DNA from 2 places in the Couchioplanes caeruleus genome. Region 2 is predicted to be linked to the other one. Evidence: riboswitches for the same ligand, from Rfam matches in the RefSeq annotation. Region 2 holds a riboswitch; the other holds the start of a gene.
What was found. Region 2 has a riboswitch for thiamine pyrophosphate ahead of EDD30_RS11615 (ECF transporter S component). Riboswitches for the same ligand answer to the same signal wherever they lie in the genome.

Region 1: another riboswitch for thiamine pyrophosphate. It lies ahead of EDD30_RS15000 (thiamine phosphate synthase); the one in region 2 lies ahead of EDD30_RS11615 (ECF transporter S component).

Annotation. Positions count from the first base shown of each region.
Region 1 is NZ_RJKL01000001.1:3,389,048-3,396,319, forward strand. Features, by position in the region: gene thiD (bifunctional hydroxymethylpyrimidine kinase/phosphomethylpyrimidine kinase) at 1-142, opposite strand, end outside; gene EDD30_RS14980 (thiamine phosphate synthase) at 139-702, opposite strand; gene EDD30_RS14985 (thiazole synthase) at 833-1,582, opposite strand; gene thiS (sulfur carrier protein ThiS) at 1,584-1,784, opposite strand; gene thiO (glycine oxidase ThiO) at 1,781-2,809, opposite strand; gene EDD30_RS15000 (thiamine phosphate synthase) at 2,806-3,450, opposite strand; TPP riboswitch at 3,444-3,555, opposite strand; gene EDD30_RS15005 (ABC-F family ATP-binding cassette domain-containing protein) at 3,600-5,255, opposite strand; gene EDD30_RS15010 (class I SAM-dependent methyltransferase) at 5,287-5,904, opposite strand; gene EDD30_RS38270 (hypothetical protein) at 6,001-7,176, shown strand; gene truA (tRNA pseudouridine(38-40) synthase TruA) at 7,232-7,272, opposite strand, start outside.
Region 2 is NZ_RJKL01000001.1:2,642,900-2,650,171, reverse strand. Features, by position in the region: gene EDD30_RS11630 (hypothetical protein) at 1-352, shown strand, start outside; gene EDD30_RS11625 (energy-coupling factor transporter transmembrane component T family protein) at 443-1,246, opposite strand; gene EDD30_RS11620 (ABC transporter ATP-binding protein) at 1,243-2,676, opposite strand; gene EDD30_RS11615 (ECF transporter S component) at 2,680-3,273, opposite strand; TPP riboswitch at 3,340-3,445, opposite strand; gene EDD30_RS11610 (alpha/beta fold hydrolase) at 3,539-4,354, shown strand; gene EDD30_RS11605 (DUF6328 family protein) at 4,409-4,954, shown strand; gene EDD30_RS11600 (hypothetical protein) at 4,932-5,537, opposite strand; gene EDD30_RS11595 (Fur family transcriptional regulator) at 5,568-5,975, opposite strand; gene EDD30_RS11590 (ArsR/SmtB family transcription factor) at 5,972-6,289, opposite strand; gene EDD30_RS11585 (metal ABC transporter permease) at 6,286-7,161, opposite strand; gene EDD30_RS11580 (metal ABC transporter ATP-binding protein) at 7,209-7,272, opposite strand, start outside.

The DNA of each region.
Region 1 (7,272 bases), 750 kb from region 2:
CGAGCGTGTTCTGCGCGGTGATCGCCGTCAGCACGCAGACACCGTAGGTGCCCAGGGCGGCGAAGGTCTTGAGGTCCGCCTGGATTCCGGCGCCGCCGCCGGAGTCCGACCCGGCAATGGTGAGCACCACCGGCGGCGTCATGCCGCCACCGCCTCGGCCAGCATCCGGGTCGTTCGCTCCGGGTCGTCCGCTCGCATGATCGCTCCCATCACCGCCACGCCGGCCGCCCCGGCTCGCCCGCAGGCCGCCGCGCGCTCGGCCGAGTCGACGCCGCCGAGCGCGAGCCACGGCCGCTCGCCCGCCAGCGTCGCCGCACGCTCGGCGCCCAGCGCGGGGCCGTATCCGGGCTTCGTCTCGGTCGGAAAGATCGGCGACAGCGTGACATAGTCCACATCGGAGAGCTCCTCGGTGCCATGCCACGAGCGTCCCACCAAGGCGACCCCCGAGGGCCGGTCATCCACAGCGGACAGATGCACGGCGTTGCCCCCCAAGGGATCCGCACCCGCCACGATCAATCGTTCCGGCCCTGCCACGGTCCGCAGCTCCGCGGCGAGTGCGGCGCGCTCCCCGTACGGAAGATCCTTGTCGCGCAGGATGACCCACGCCGCGCCGCCGCGGACCGCGGCCCGGACCACCTCGACGAGCCGACCGGCGGCGAGCCGCCGGTCGGTCAGCACGACGACCCCGGACGGGATCACCACGCGATCCTCCCGTCGTCCGACGCGGACGCCGTTACGTGACAGCGCTGGGGAACTCGGCGGGGTCACCACGCGGGCCTCCCTCGTCCGACGCGGACGCCGGGGCGTGACAGCGCTGGGGAACACGGCGGGGTCACCACGCGGGCCTCCCGTCGTCCGAGGTGGATGCCAGGGCGTGGTAGCGCTTGGGGATGCGGCCGGCGCCGGCGGCGAGCCGACCGGCCTCCACGGCGTGCCGCATCGCCGCCGCCATGCGCGCCGGGTCGGCGGCCCGGGTGACCGCGGAGGCGATCAACACCGCGTCGCAGCCGAGCTCCATCGCGAGCGCCGCATCGGAAGCGGTGCCGATGCCCGCGTCGAGGATCACCGGTACGTCGACGCTGTCGCGGATGAGCCGGATGTGGTGCGGGTTGCCGATACCCAGCCCGGACCCGATCGGCGCGCCCGCGGGCATGACGGCCGCACAGCCGGCGTCGGCCAGGCGGCGGGCCAGGATGGGGTCGTCGCTGGTGTACGGCAGCACCTGGAACCCGTCGCCCACCAGCCGTTCCGCCGCCCGCAGCAGCTCGACGCCGTCGGGCAGCAACGTCCGCTCGTCGCCGATCACCTCGAGTTTGATCAGATCCGTCTCGAACGCGTCCCGTGCCAGATGCGCCGCCTTGACGGCGTCCGAGGCGGTGTAGCACCCGGCCGTGTTCGGCAGCACGCGCATGCCCAGCCGGTCGAGCAGCGGCAGCAGGCCGGGCCCGGCCGCGTCGACCCGGCGCAGCGCGACCGTCACCATCTCGGTGCCGGAGGCCACGATCGCCGCCTCCAGCGCCGCCAGGCTCTCCGCGCCGCCGGTGCCGAGGATCAGCCGGGATTCGCCGAAGAGGTCCGCCATCTCAGCCTCCCTGCGCCGCGGTGAGCACCTCGACCCGGTCGCCCTCGCTGAGCCGGGCCCCGGGCCACGCGGAACGCGGCACCACCTCGCCGTTGACCGCCACCGCGACGCCGCGCCGCGCCTCCGTGAGCGCGCCGACGAGCCCCTCGACGGTGCTTTCCCCGTCGACGACGCGACCGGCACCATTGACGACGATCTTCATGCGAACCTCCCGGGCGTGAACGCTTCGAGCAGGGGATCGGGACGGCCGGTGACCACGAGGTCGGCGATGAGATCGGCGGTGACCGGCGTGAGCAGCACCCCGTTGCGGTGGTGCCCCGCGGCGACCACGATGTCGCCGCTCAGACGGCCCAGCACCGGCGCATTGTCGGGTGTGGCGGGCCGGTGCCGCACGACGGTCTCGGTGAGCTCGCACTCGGCAAGGTCCGGCACCAGCTCGGTGGCCGGCCGCAGCAGGTCCAGCACCGCTCCGGCCGTCACGGACGAGTCGGCGCGCTCCTCCTGGGTGGCACCGATGACGATCTCGCCGTCGGCGCGGGGAACCAGGTACACGTGCCGGCCGTCGACATGTCCCACCACGACGTGCCGGAGCAGCCCCGGCTCGCCGCTCAGGCGCAGCACCAGGCCCTTCACCGGCCGTACGGGAAGTCCGGTCAGGGCCGCGGTGCCCAGGCCCGCCGCGACCACGACCGGGCCCGGCGGAATCTCCGCCGTCCGGTGTGGCACCACCGCCGCACCCAGCGCGGTCCGCAGTGCGGCGACCACCCGCCGGGGGTCGACCTGCCGGTCGTCCGGGATGTGCGCGCCGCCGCGGAGCCGGGGCGAGAGGGCCGGTTCCCGCTCGCGGACGGCGCTCGGCGGCAGCCGGTGCACCGCCAGGCCGTGCTCCTCGCGATAGGCCCACAGGCGCCGCGCCTCGGCCAGGTCGTCGCCGGTCAGTGCGACCGCCAGGGTGCCCCGCGTGTCGATTCCGACGTCGATCCCCGTCTCCCGCTGCAGCTCGGCGGCGAAGCCGGGCCAGCGGGTCGACGACTCCACCATGAGCGCGGTCAGCGCCTCCTGGCCGAAGGACGTCTCCCCGGCCGGGGCCAGCATGCCCGCCGCGGCATACCAGGCGGCATCGTCGGCACCGCCGTCGTAGACGGTGACCCGCATGCCGCGCTGCCGGCAGCGCCACGCGACGGCGAGGCCCACGATCCCGCCGCCGATCACGGTCAGGTCGGTCATGCGAGGGCCTTGAGCAGCCGCTCGACGGCGTGGCCCGGATCCGCGGCCGCGGCGACCGCGCCGACGACCGCGACGGCGGCAGCCCCGGCCGCGATCAGGCCGGGGGCGGTGTCGAGGGTGACTCCGCCGATCGCCACTACCGGGGTTCCGGGCACGGCCCGGGCCACCGCGCCGATCTTCGCGGCGCCGAGCGGTGCGGGCAGCCCGGTCTTGGTGGAGCTGACGAAGGCCGGTCCCACCCCCAGGTACGTCGCGCCGGCCCGCACCGCCGACCGGGCCGCCACCTCGTCCCGGCAGGTCGCGCCGAGCACGGTGCCCGGCCCGAGCACCTTCCGGGCGGCCGCCACCGGCAGATCGTCGGCACCGACGTGCGCGCCGTCGGCACCGACGGCCAGCGCCACGTGCAGCCGGTCGTTGACCAGGCACAACACCCCGGCGGGGCGGCACTCGGCCAACACCTCGGTGGCCAGGCCGTACGCGGCCCGGTCGGTCACGTCGTCCTCGACCCGGACCTGGATCGCCAACCGGTCGACCAGGCCGAGCCGACCGGCGGCCGCCACCGCGGCGGTGACCACGGCGAGCGGGTCACGCCCGGGGCGGGCGTCGGTGATGACATGCAGACACGGGAAAACAGGGTCCACAACGCGCTCCTCCCTGCGCCGGCATGACCCGGATCAGGTTCGACGGTCGAGGGCCGCGACAGCCCCCCTCTCAGCCCGGTGCACCGGACTCCCGTGGGGTTGGTTCCGCCGCCGACACTATCGCCGCGGCGCCGCCGGAGTAAAGCCCGTCAGCGGACGTCCCAGACCGGCTCGGGCGTCTCCACGACCTCGCCGTCACCCTGGAAGAGCACGAACCGGTCGAAGCCGCGCGTGAACCAGCGGTCGTGGGTGACCGCGATCACCGTGCCCTCGAACGCCTTCAGGCCCTCCTCCAGCGCCTCCGCCGAGGCGAGGTCCAGGTTGTCCGTCGGCTCGTCGAGCAGCAGCACCGTCGCGCCCGACAGCTCCAGCAGCAGCACCAGGAAGCGGGCCTGCTGGCCGCCCGAGAGCGTGCCGAACCGCTGGTCGCCCTGTGCCGCCAGCTCGTAGCGGTTGAGCGCCTTCATCGCGCCCGCGCGGTCCATTCCGGACCGGTGGTCGTCGCCGCGCCACAGAATCTCGACCAACGTACGATCCAGCAGCTCAGGCCGGTCGTGGGTCTGCGAGAAGTGGCCGGGACGGACCCGCGCGCCGAGCCGTGCGGTGCCGTGGTGCGCCACGTGGGCCAGGGGCGCGCCGTCGACCGGCTTGTTGTCCGCCTCGGGGGCCGTGCCGCCCGCCGAGAGCAGCCGTAGGAAGTGGGACTTGCCGGTGCCGTTGGCGCCGAGCACCGCCACCCGGTCGCCGTACCAGATCTCCAGGTCGAAGGGGAAGGTCAGGTCTTCCAGCTCCAGGCCCGTGCAGACGACGGCCCGTTTTCCCGTACGCCCGCCGCGCAGGTTCATCCGCAACGACTGCTCCTTGGGCGGCAGCGGCGGCGGCCCCGCCTCCTCGAACTTGCGCAGCCGGGTCTGCGCGGCCTGGTAGCGCGAGGCCAGGCCGTCGTTGAACGCCGCCTTCTGCTTCAAGGTGAACACCAGCTCGCGCAGCTTCTCGTGTTCCTCGTCCCAGCGCCGCCGCAGCTCCAGCAGCCGCTCGTGCCGGTTGGCGCGGGCCTCGTGCCAGGAGGCGAAGCCGCCGGGGTGGGTCCACGCGCCGCCGCCCTCGACCGCCACCACCCGGGTCGCGGTCTGCGCCAGTAGCTCGCGGTCGTGCGAGACGTAGAGCACCGACTTCGACGACTCCCGCAGCCGCGCCTCGAGCCATCGCTTGCCCGGCACGTCGAGGAAGTTGTCCGGCTCGTCCAGCAGCAGCACCTCGTCGCCGCCACGCAGCAGCAGGTCGAGGGCGAAGCGCTTCTGCTGCCCGCCGGAGAGCGTCCGCACCGGCCGGCTCCGCACCTCTTCCCAGGGCTTGCCGAGGATGGCGACGGCGACGGTGTCGAAGAGCACCTCGGCGTCGTAGCCGCCCGCCTCGCCCCAGCCGGTCAGCGCGTTGGCGAACCGGAGCTGCGCCTTCTCGGAGTCGGGCGCCGACCGCAGCGCGGCGTCGGCGGTGGCCAGCGCCTGCCCGGCCTCCCGCAGGACGGGCGCGACGAGCGACAAGGCAAGATCGTCGAGGGTACGGTCGTCGCCGATCATCCCGATGAACTGGCGCATGACCCCGAGCCCGCCGGCCCGGGCGACCGTGCCGATCGGGACGGCGAGATCCCCGGCGACCATCCGCAGCAGGGTGGTCTTGCCCGCCCCGTTCGGCCCGACGAGCGCCACCTTCGCGCCCTCGCCGACCCGGAACGACACGTCGGCGAACAGCTCCCGGCCGTCCGGCAGCACGAATCCGACCCCGGAGACATCCACGTAACCCACGCGGCCATCTTCCCCGAGGAGGCGGTGCAGGTCAGTCGGTTTTTCCGGCGCTCCGGGAGACCTTGAGCACGCGGAAGCCGCGCTGGCTGGCCGTACGCGCCACGTCCCAGCCCTGGCCGGTCAGCCAGGTGTGCAGCGAGTCGCCGCCGAGGTTGCGGTTGATCACCAGCCAGGCCACGCCGTCCGGCGCGAGCCGCCCCAGCCAGCGGTCCGCCATCGCGTGCAGTTCGGCCTTGCCGACGTGGGTGGGCGGGTTGCTCCAGATCTGGTCGAACGTCACCTCGGCCGGCACGTCCTCGGGGGTGCACACTCGCACCCTGTCGCCCAGACCCAGCGACTTGGCGTTCTCCGCGGTCAGCTCCCGGGCGCGGGAGTTGACGTCGATCGCGTACACGGTCGCGGCGGGCGCCTCGCTGGCCAGGACGCAGGCGATGGGGCCGTACCCGCAGCCGAGATCCAGGAAGGTGCCGCCGTCGGTGGGCAGCTCGGCCTTGCGCAGCAGCACGGCGGTGCCGGGGTCGAGCCGTCCCGCGGAGAAGACGCCGCGCGCGACCGCCAGGTCGTACGCCCGGCCGGCCACGGAGAACTCGATCCGTCCCCTCGTGTCGGGCGTGGCCGGCTCGGCAGTGAAGTAATGGTCGGCGCTCACCCCGTCAGTGTCCCGCCGGGCAACGAGCGCCGGCGCACCGGGGTGCCGCACAATCTGTGCGTTCATCGATCACCGTGCGCTCCTAGCGTGGCAGCCATGCTTCGCGTCCCCCGCCCCCGCTCCGCCCATCGCGCGAACCCGGGGAGCGGACTCGCGACACACTCGGCGGCGCACTCGGCAGCCCCGGGAAGGTTGCCGCCGGCCGCGCGCCACCATCGGTCGGCCCCTGATCCCCGCATCCGTACGCCGCACCGCCATGCGTCCCCCCGCCGTACGGTCTCCCTGCCGGCCCCGCTGACGGACTGGCTCCTCGTCACCGCCCGCGGGGTCCTCGCCGGGAGCCCATCCGTCCGTTCCCTCGGCATCCTCACCGATCCCCGCCGGCTGCGTCCGCGCCTGGAGGAGACCAGCCAGCGCCTGGCGCCACGACCGCCGGATCCCGGCAGCGTCCCCGCCGCGCCGGGTCTCTACGGTGGCCGGCCCGCGCCGGATGTCCGCCCCGGACGGTCCGCACCGGGAGGCCGCGCCCGGCAGTCCGCACCGGGCGCCCACGGCGGGCAGCGCTTTCCCGCCGCGCGGCGGTTGCCCGCGGAGCCCCAGCAGGCCCTCCAATTGCTGCTGAGCGGCCTCGGTGCGCTGATCGTCACGTCGATCGTGGTGCTGACCGCCTTCTTCGTGATCGCCGAGGAGCGCCGAGGCCCCGCCGGGGCGTCCTCCGCCGCGCCGGGCGCTGCCGCAAGAGGCTCCCGCGCCGCCGACGACGCGCCGCTGACCCGGCTGGAGGTCTTCCCCGGGCCGGAGATCCGGGCGGGGTCCGGCGCCGCCGCCTACCGAATCTCGCTGACGCACGTGGACACCGAGTGCGCGCTCGGCACCATCGGCGAGCTCGGCGCGGTGCTCAGCGAGAAGGGCTGCGGCCAGGTCGTCCGGGCCGCCATGATCGCACCGTACGGGGACTACCGCGTCACGGCCGGCATCCTCGTCCTGCCCGACGCGAACACGGCGGACGCGGTCAGCGAGGATGCCGAGGTGCTGGTCGAGTCCGGCCGCGGCACCTTCGCGGCACTGGGCGGAAGGGGCGGCGTGCCGGCCACCGCACCAGCCCAGGTCGGCTGGCATCCGGTCGGTCACTACCTGCTGTACTGCGTCATCTCCCGCCCGGACGGCAACCTCGTCGCCGACGACGACCCGCTGGCGGCCCGCATCACCGAGGACCTCCTCCAGGGCTATCTGACCGACCAGCTCGCCGACGCCCGCGACATCGACCCCTGACGGCAGCCGGTCATGCGCGGAGACGGCAGCCGGTCGCGCCCCTGACGGCAGCCGGTCATGCGCGGAGGCGGCGGGTGGCGTCGGCTCGCCGGGCGT
Region 2 (7,272 bases):
CTTCGTCACCACCGACCTGGCGTTCCTCGGCACCGACACCCACCATCTTCAGGCGGCGAACCCGCGCCTGGTGCCGTTCATCGCCCACGACCGGGCCGGCTTCGGTGGCGCGCTGATGTCCGCAGCGGCGGCCATCGTCCTGCTCAGCGCCTGGGGATGGCGGCGCGGCGAGTCGTGGGTCTGGTGGTCACTCGCGCTGGCCGCGGTCACCGGCTTTGCGCCGGCCGTGGTCGTGCACATGTTCATCGGTTACACCAGCTTCGAGCACCTGGTCCCGGTCTACCTCGGCATCGCCCTCACCGCGGTGGCCCTGACCCTCGCCCACCCCTACCTGAACCGGCCGCGCCGCTGATCCCGCACGGCCGTGCCCCGAGCCGGCGACGTCTCTGACCGTTGCCCGGGTGAGAGGTCTGCCCAGGATCGGGGTGAACCGGGTGAGAGGTCAGCCCAGGATCGGGGTGAAGAAGCCGGTCAGGATGCTGGTGGTCAGCGCCGCGGCGGACAGCAGGGCCGCGCCCGCCAGCAGGGCCGTGTCCGCCCGGCCGAAGTGCTGGCGGCGGGCGTGGGTCCGGGGCGTCCCCGAGTCGAATCCCCGGGCGTCCATGGCCGTCGCCAGCCGGACCCCTCGCCGCAGCGCGCCCACCAGCAGCGCGAAGGCCGTCGACCCGAAGATCCGCAGATGCGCCAGCGGGTTGCGGCCTCCGTCGATGCCGCGGGCCCGCCGGGCCAGCGACAGCATCTGCCATTCCTGTGCCAGCAGCGGGATCAGGCGGAAGGCGGCCAGGGCGCCGATGGCGAAGCGGGCGGGGGCCTTGGCGTTCTGCACCAGGGCGTCCGCCAGGTCGGTCGGATCGGTGGTGGCGAAGACGATGATGCCCGGCAGCGCCACCGCGAAGACCCGCAGGATCAGGCCCAGCGCGACCGTGACGACGCCGGTCGTCACGGCGAACGGGCCGAGCGCGACCAGCAGCGGGCCGGTGCGCTCGGCGGCGAACAGCACCATCGTCACGAGGATGCCGGCCGCCGCCAGGGTCAGCGGCCAGGCCCGCCGGGCGAGCACGCGCACGTGCACGCCGAAGAAGGGCAGCAGGGCCAGCTCGACGGCGAGGGCGAGCGCCGGGGTGAGCGGGTCGAGGGTGGCCATCAGCGGCAGCGAGAACAGCAGGGCCGCACCGAGCTTTGCCACCGGATTGCGGCGCGCCAAGGGTGCCGCCGTATCGGCGACCGGCTCCCCAGCGAGGGTCATGCCGGCCTGCGGTCGGGTCGGCGGTGGGGGCGGGGCGGGGCGGGGGTCAGGTCGTGGACGCGGTCGGCCAGCGAGTCGACGAACGCGTCGTCGTGGGTCACCGCCAGGATGCCGTGGCCCTCGTCGCGGAGGCCCGCCAGCAGGGCCACCAGGCCGATCCAGGTGCTGCGGTCCTGGCCGAAGGTCGGCTCGTCGAGGATGAGCAGGCGGGGTCTGGTCGCCAGGGCCGTCGCCACACTGAGGCGGCGGGCCTCACCGCCGGAGAGGGTGTACGGGTTGGCCTCCGCCAGCGCCGTCAGCCGCAGCCGGGCCAGCAGCTCGTCCACGGTGGCCGACACCTCGGCGGCCGGGCGGCGCAGGCGGCGGGGGCCGAGGGCGAGCTCGTCGGCGACCCGGGACGTGACGAACTGGTGTTCCGGTGCCTGGAAGACCGAGCCGATGCGCTGGGTCAGCATCGCCGCGCGCCAGCGGTGCGGCGGCTTCGGGTCGTCGAAGGCGGTCACCGCGCCCGAGGCCGGCGCCAGCAGTCCGCCGAGGACGAGTGCCAGGGTGGACTTGCCCGCCCCGTTGGGGCCGGTCACCGCGAGGGCCTCGCCCGCGCGGGCCTCGAGCCGTGTGGGCGGGAGGCGGTGATCGACGGTGACGGCCTCTGCCCGTACCAGAGGGTTTCCGGGAGGAGCGACGGCCCGGTGCCGGGGCAGCGGATAGCCCGGCACCCAGACCCCCTGCGCGGCCAGCGCCGGGCCGTGACCGGCGAAGACCACCTCCGGCGCGCCGTCGGCGGCGACGCCGCCGCCCGGCGCGAGCACCACCACCCGGTCGATCAGGGGCAGCGCCTGCTCGACACGGTGCTCGACGACGATCAGGGTGGTGTCGCGGCCGACGGCCCGGCCGATCGCCTCGCGGATCAGCGTGCCGCCGGCCGGGTCGAGGTTGGCGGTCGGCTCGTCGAGCAGCAGCAGGCCGGGCCGCAGGGCGAGGACGCCCGCCAGGGCCAGGCGTTGCTGCTCGCCGCCGGAGAGGGCGTGGGTCTGCCGGGTGGTCGGGTACGGGAAGCCGACCCGGTCCAGCGCGTCGCTGACCCGCGGCCAGATCTCGCCGGCGGGTACGCCCCTGTTCTCGAGTCCGAACGCCACGTCGTCGCCGCTACGGGCCATCACGAGCTGGGTCTGCGGGTCCTGGAAGAGCAGGCCGGCGCTTTCCCGGGCGTGCGGGTCCCGCCCGTCGACGGTGACCGTGCCCTCCGACTCGCCGGAGTCCTCCGGCAGCAGCCCGGCGAGCGCGGCGAGCAGGGTGCTCTTGCCCGCCCCGGACGGGCCGAGCAGCAGCACCCGCTCGCCGCTGCGGATGTGCAGGTCGACGCCGCGGAGCGCCCACGCCCGGCGCCCTGCATGGCGCCAGCCGAAGCCCCGCAGCACGACCTCCGCCATGGCTCAGACGAGGGCCCGGTCCCGGCCCGCCGCGAAGCGGTCGAGGACGCCGGTCGGCGCGAGCGCCCGGGTCAGCGCCCAACTGCCGGCGCCCGCGATCACCGTGCTGCTGACGACGGTGATCAGCGCGTACGGGATCCGGTAGTCCCACAGGTCGAGGGCGCCGTTCCAGGCGAAGAAGTCGAAGAGGGCGGCGCCCAGGCCGGCGAAGGCCCCGGCCAGCAGGGCGGCGGGCAGCTTCCACGACCGGTAGAACAGCATCGCGAAGGCGAGCTCCGCGCCGAGGCCCTGGACCATGCCCTGCGGGATGACCATCGCGCCCCACTTCTCGCCGAGCAGCGCAGAGATGATCGCGGCGACCGTCTCCGCGTAGAGGGCCGCACCCGGCTTGCGGATGATCAGTGCGGCGAGCACGGCGGGCATCAGCCAGATGCCGTAGAGCACGGCCTGCGCCGGCGGGAAGAAGGCGAACGCACCCTCGGTGACGGTCCAGAGGTGGCCCCAGGCCCAGAAGATGACGCCGAAGGTGACGGCGATGACCGAGGCGATCACGATGTCGATCGTGCGCCAGCGGTACGAATTGGTGGACTTGTTCATATATACGCCTCCCAGCGATCACCGGGAGGAGACGCACGCCACACCCGGAATCTCCCGGTGTGGCGCGGCTGGAGAAGACCGAGCTCCCTGCGCTGGCATTACCCAGATCAGGTTCGAGGGTCTGCGGGGCGACCCCGCACTCTCAGCGCCGCGCGCTCCCCTGTCGGTGAAGTTGTCCGCGACTGCCGTCGCGAACAATCTTCATGGCATGTGTTTCGATGACGCTAACACCGTACGCGGATGCCGTCAGCGCAGGAGGCGTCACATGGAGATCAAGGCCCGGGGACTCACCTTCGACGTCACGGTCTCGGGGCCGCAGGACGGTCCGCCGGTGCTCCTGCTGCACGGCTTCCCGCAGGATCACCGGGAGTTCGATCTCATCCTGCCGCGACTGCACGGTGCCGGGCTGCGGACGTACGCCCTGGACCAGCGCGGGTACTCGCCGGGGGCGCGTCCCGGCGCGGTCGCCGAATACCGGCTGCGGGAGCCGGAGGCCGACGCGGTGGCGGTGCTCGACGCGCTCGGTCTGGACCAGGTGCACGTCATCGGCCACGACTGGGGTGCCCAGGTGGCGTGGGTGCTGGGCGCCCGCCATCCCGGCCGGGTCCGTACGCTCACCGCGGTCTCCGTACCGCACCCGCGCGGGATCGCCGTGGCGTTGCGCAACCAGCCGTCGCAGCGGCTGCGGTTCGCGTACATGAAGGTCTTCCAGTCGCGGATCGCCGAGCGGCTGTTGCTGGCGCGGGACGGCGCCGTCCTGAAGGGGATGATGCGCGACATCGGTCCGCGCGCCGCGATGTACGCCGGGGCGATGGCCGAGCCGGGCCGGCTCACCGGGGCGCTCAACTGGTACCGGGCGCTCTCCCGCGGTGAGCTGGCCGACGTCGGCAAGGTCACCGTGCCCACCACGTACGTCTGGGGCGACGGTGACCCGGCCGTCGGGCGCGCCGCCGCACTGGCGACGCGGACCTGGGTGGAGGCGGACTACCGCCTGGTCGTCCTGCGGGGAATCGGGCACTGGGTGCCGGAAGAGGCGCCGCAGGCTCTGGCCGAGGTGGCGCTCGCACGCATCGGTGTTTGACGCTCTTCCCGAGCGGGCATCCGGTGCGCCAGTCGACGGACAGGAGTCACCCGGATGGCCGACGAGAAGCCGCGGATGAAACACGAGACGGAGAAGCAGCGCTGGGACCGCAACTTCGCGGACCTGCTGCAGGAGTTGCGCGTCGCGCAGACCGGCGTGCAGATCCTCTTCGCGTTCCTGCTGACGCTGCCGTTCAGCAACGGCTTCCCGAAGGTGAGCGAGTTCCAGAAGGACACCTACATCGTCGCGCTCATCTCGGCGGCGTTCGCCACCGCGATGATCATCTCGCCGGTCGCCTTCCACCGGGCGCTGTTCCGGCAGGGCCGCAAGCCGGAGCTCGTCCGGTACGCACACCACATGGCGACCGGCGGCCTCGCCTTCATGCTGGTCTCGATGGTCAGCAGCGTCCTGCTCATCACCGACTACCTGTTGAACTTCTGGGTGGCGATCGTCCTCACCGCGGTCACCGCCGCCTACTTCCTGACCTTCTGGGCGGCCATCCCGTTCGCCAAGCGCAACTGGCTCGACGAGGACGCCGAGGAGGAGGACGAGGAGTTCGCGCGGGACGCCGCGGAGCCTAACGCCGCCGGGCGGGCCTGAGCCCGAGCTCGCGCAGCTCCAGCGCGGCCAGCGCGTCGACCGCGGCGGCGTCGCCGCTGCGCCACGCGCCCGCGATGTCCGGACCCAGCTTCGTCAGCTCGTCGAGGGGGCGGCCGGCGAGTGCCCGCAGCGCCAGCAGGTCACGGCCGGCCGGCTCGTCGCGGACCCGGGCGGCGACCCCGGCGCGGCGCATCCAGCGCAGCCGCAGCGGCAGCCAGCCGAAGAGCACCAGTGCCAGCGGTACCGAGACGATCAGCAGCGCCATGGTCAGGGCCAGGTCGCCGACGATCTCCTGTTGCTGGCGGCCGGCCTCGGCCAGACCGCCGGCCGCGTCGGCCGCGCTCGAGAACGGCGAGGTCAGCTCGTCACCCACGAGCGGTACCCGGCCCACCTTGCCGCCGATGTCGCCGAGGTTGCCCGCGATGGCGGTACCGGCCTCCTGCAGTTTCCGCCCGGGGTCGGCAAGTTTCTCCACCATGGCGTGCGCCCAGAGGCCGGCCCGGATCCAGCCGTAGACCCAGAGCACGACGAGGATGTCGGTGAGGAGCTGACGGACGGCGGTGGGCAGCCGGTCGGCGTACATCTTCACGCGCGCCAGCGTGCCACGACCCGGCTAGGTTCGCTTGGCCGCGCACTCCGGGCAGTTACCGAAGATCTCCATGGTGTGCGAGACGTCGACGAACCCGTGCTGGCCGGCGACCTTGTCGGCCCAGGTCTCCACCGCCGGGCCCTCGACCTCGACCGTACGCCCGCAGGAACGGCAGACGAGGTGGTGATGGTGGCCCTCGCTGCACCGGCGGTAGAGGTGCTCGCCGCCCGGCGGGCGCATCACGTCGATCTCGCCGGCGTCGGCGAGGCCCTGCAACGTGCGGTACACGGTGGTCAGACCCACCCGCTCGCCGCGGTCCCGTAGGAGGGCGTGCAGGTCCTGGGCGCTGTGGAAGCCCTCGCAGTCGGCGAGGAGCTCACGGACCGCCGAGCGTTGCCGGGTGTTGCGAACAATGGTTCCGTCGTCCGTCATGTTCCCTCCCTCGCGTGGCTCACGGCGTCGGCGACGATGTGCGCGACGTGTTCGTCCACGAGTGAGTATGCGATCTCGCGTCCGCGGCGGGCACCCCGGACCACCCCCGCGCCCCGCAGCACCCGCAGATGCTGGGAAACCAGCGGTTGCGACACTCCCAGCTTCTCGACCAGCTCGTGCACGCACCGCTCGCCAGCGCCCAGCTCGGCGACGATCGCCACCCGGATCGGCGCGGACAACGCCCGCAGCAGCTCGGCGGCCGCCTCGTACGCCTCGTACGCCGCGGACTGCCCGGTCACGTCGGGAGTGCTCACCGGGCACCGGCGCGGAGCACGACGTCCGGCGGCTCGACGGCCTTCTCCGCGGGCATCCGCGTGCGCCACGCCCGCCAGACGCCACCGCCGGCGGTGAGCGCGAGGAACGCCACGATGGCCAGGATGACGATGGTCGCGCCCGGTGCCGTGTCGAGCTCCGCCGACACCAGCACCCCGGCCGCGGCGGCGACGACGCCGATGGTCATGGCCGTCGCCATGGTGGCACGGAAGCCCCGGGTGACCTGCTGGGCCGCCGCCACCGGCACCACCATCAGGGCGCTGACGAGCAGCAGGCCGACGGTGCGCATGGCGATCGTGACGGTCACGGCCGTGGTCACCGCGAGCACCAGGTTGAGCGTACGGACGGGAAGGCCGGAGACCCGCGCGTACTCCTCGTCGTTGCAGACCGCGAACAGCGCCGGCCGCAGCCCCAGCGTCGTGACGAGCACGGCGGCGCCCAGGATCGCGATCACCGTCAGCTCCGGCCCGGACGTGGTGGTCAGCGAGCCGAACAGATACTGCATCAGGTTGGCGTTGCTGCTGTCCTCGGAGAGCCCGACCAGCACCACCCCGCCCGCGATGCCGCCGTAGAAGAGCAGGGCCAGGGCCAGGTCACCGGAGGTACGCCCGCGCTCGCGGACCAGCTCGACGGCGACGGCGCCGAGCACCGAGACCACGACCGCGGTGACGACCGGGTGGTGATGCAGCAGCAGCCCGACGCCGACGCCGGTCAGCGCCACGTGGCCGATGCCGTCGCCGATCAGCGACATCCGGCGCTGCACCAGGTAGATGCCGAGCGCGGGGGCGGTGAGGCCGATGATCAGCGCGCCGGCCAGCGCCATGAGGACGAAGTCGTGCAGAAGCAGGTCGATGAGTCTTCAATCCTTTCAGGGGCGGTGGCGGGGTGGTCGGACGGGCATCAGTTCGCCGGCATCCGATCCGTGGGTGCCACGCAGATCCCGTCCCGTTCGGGGTCCGCGTGC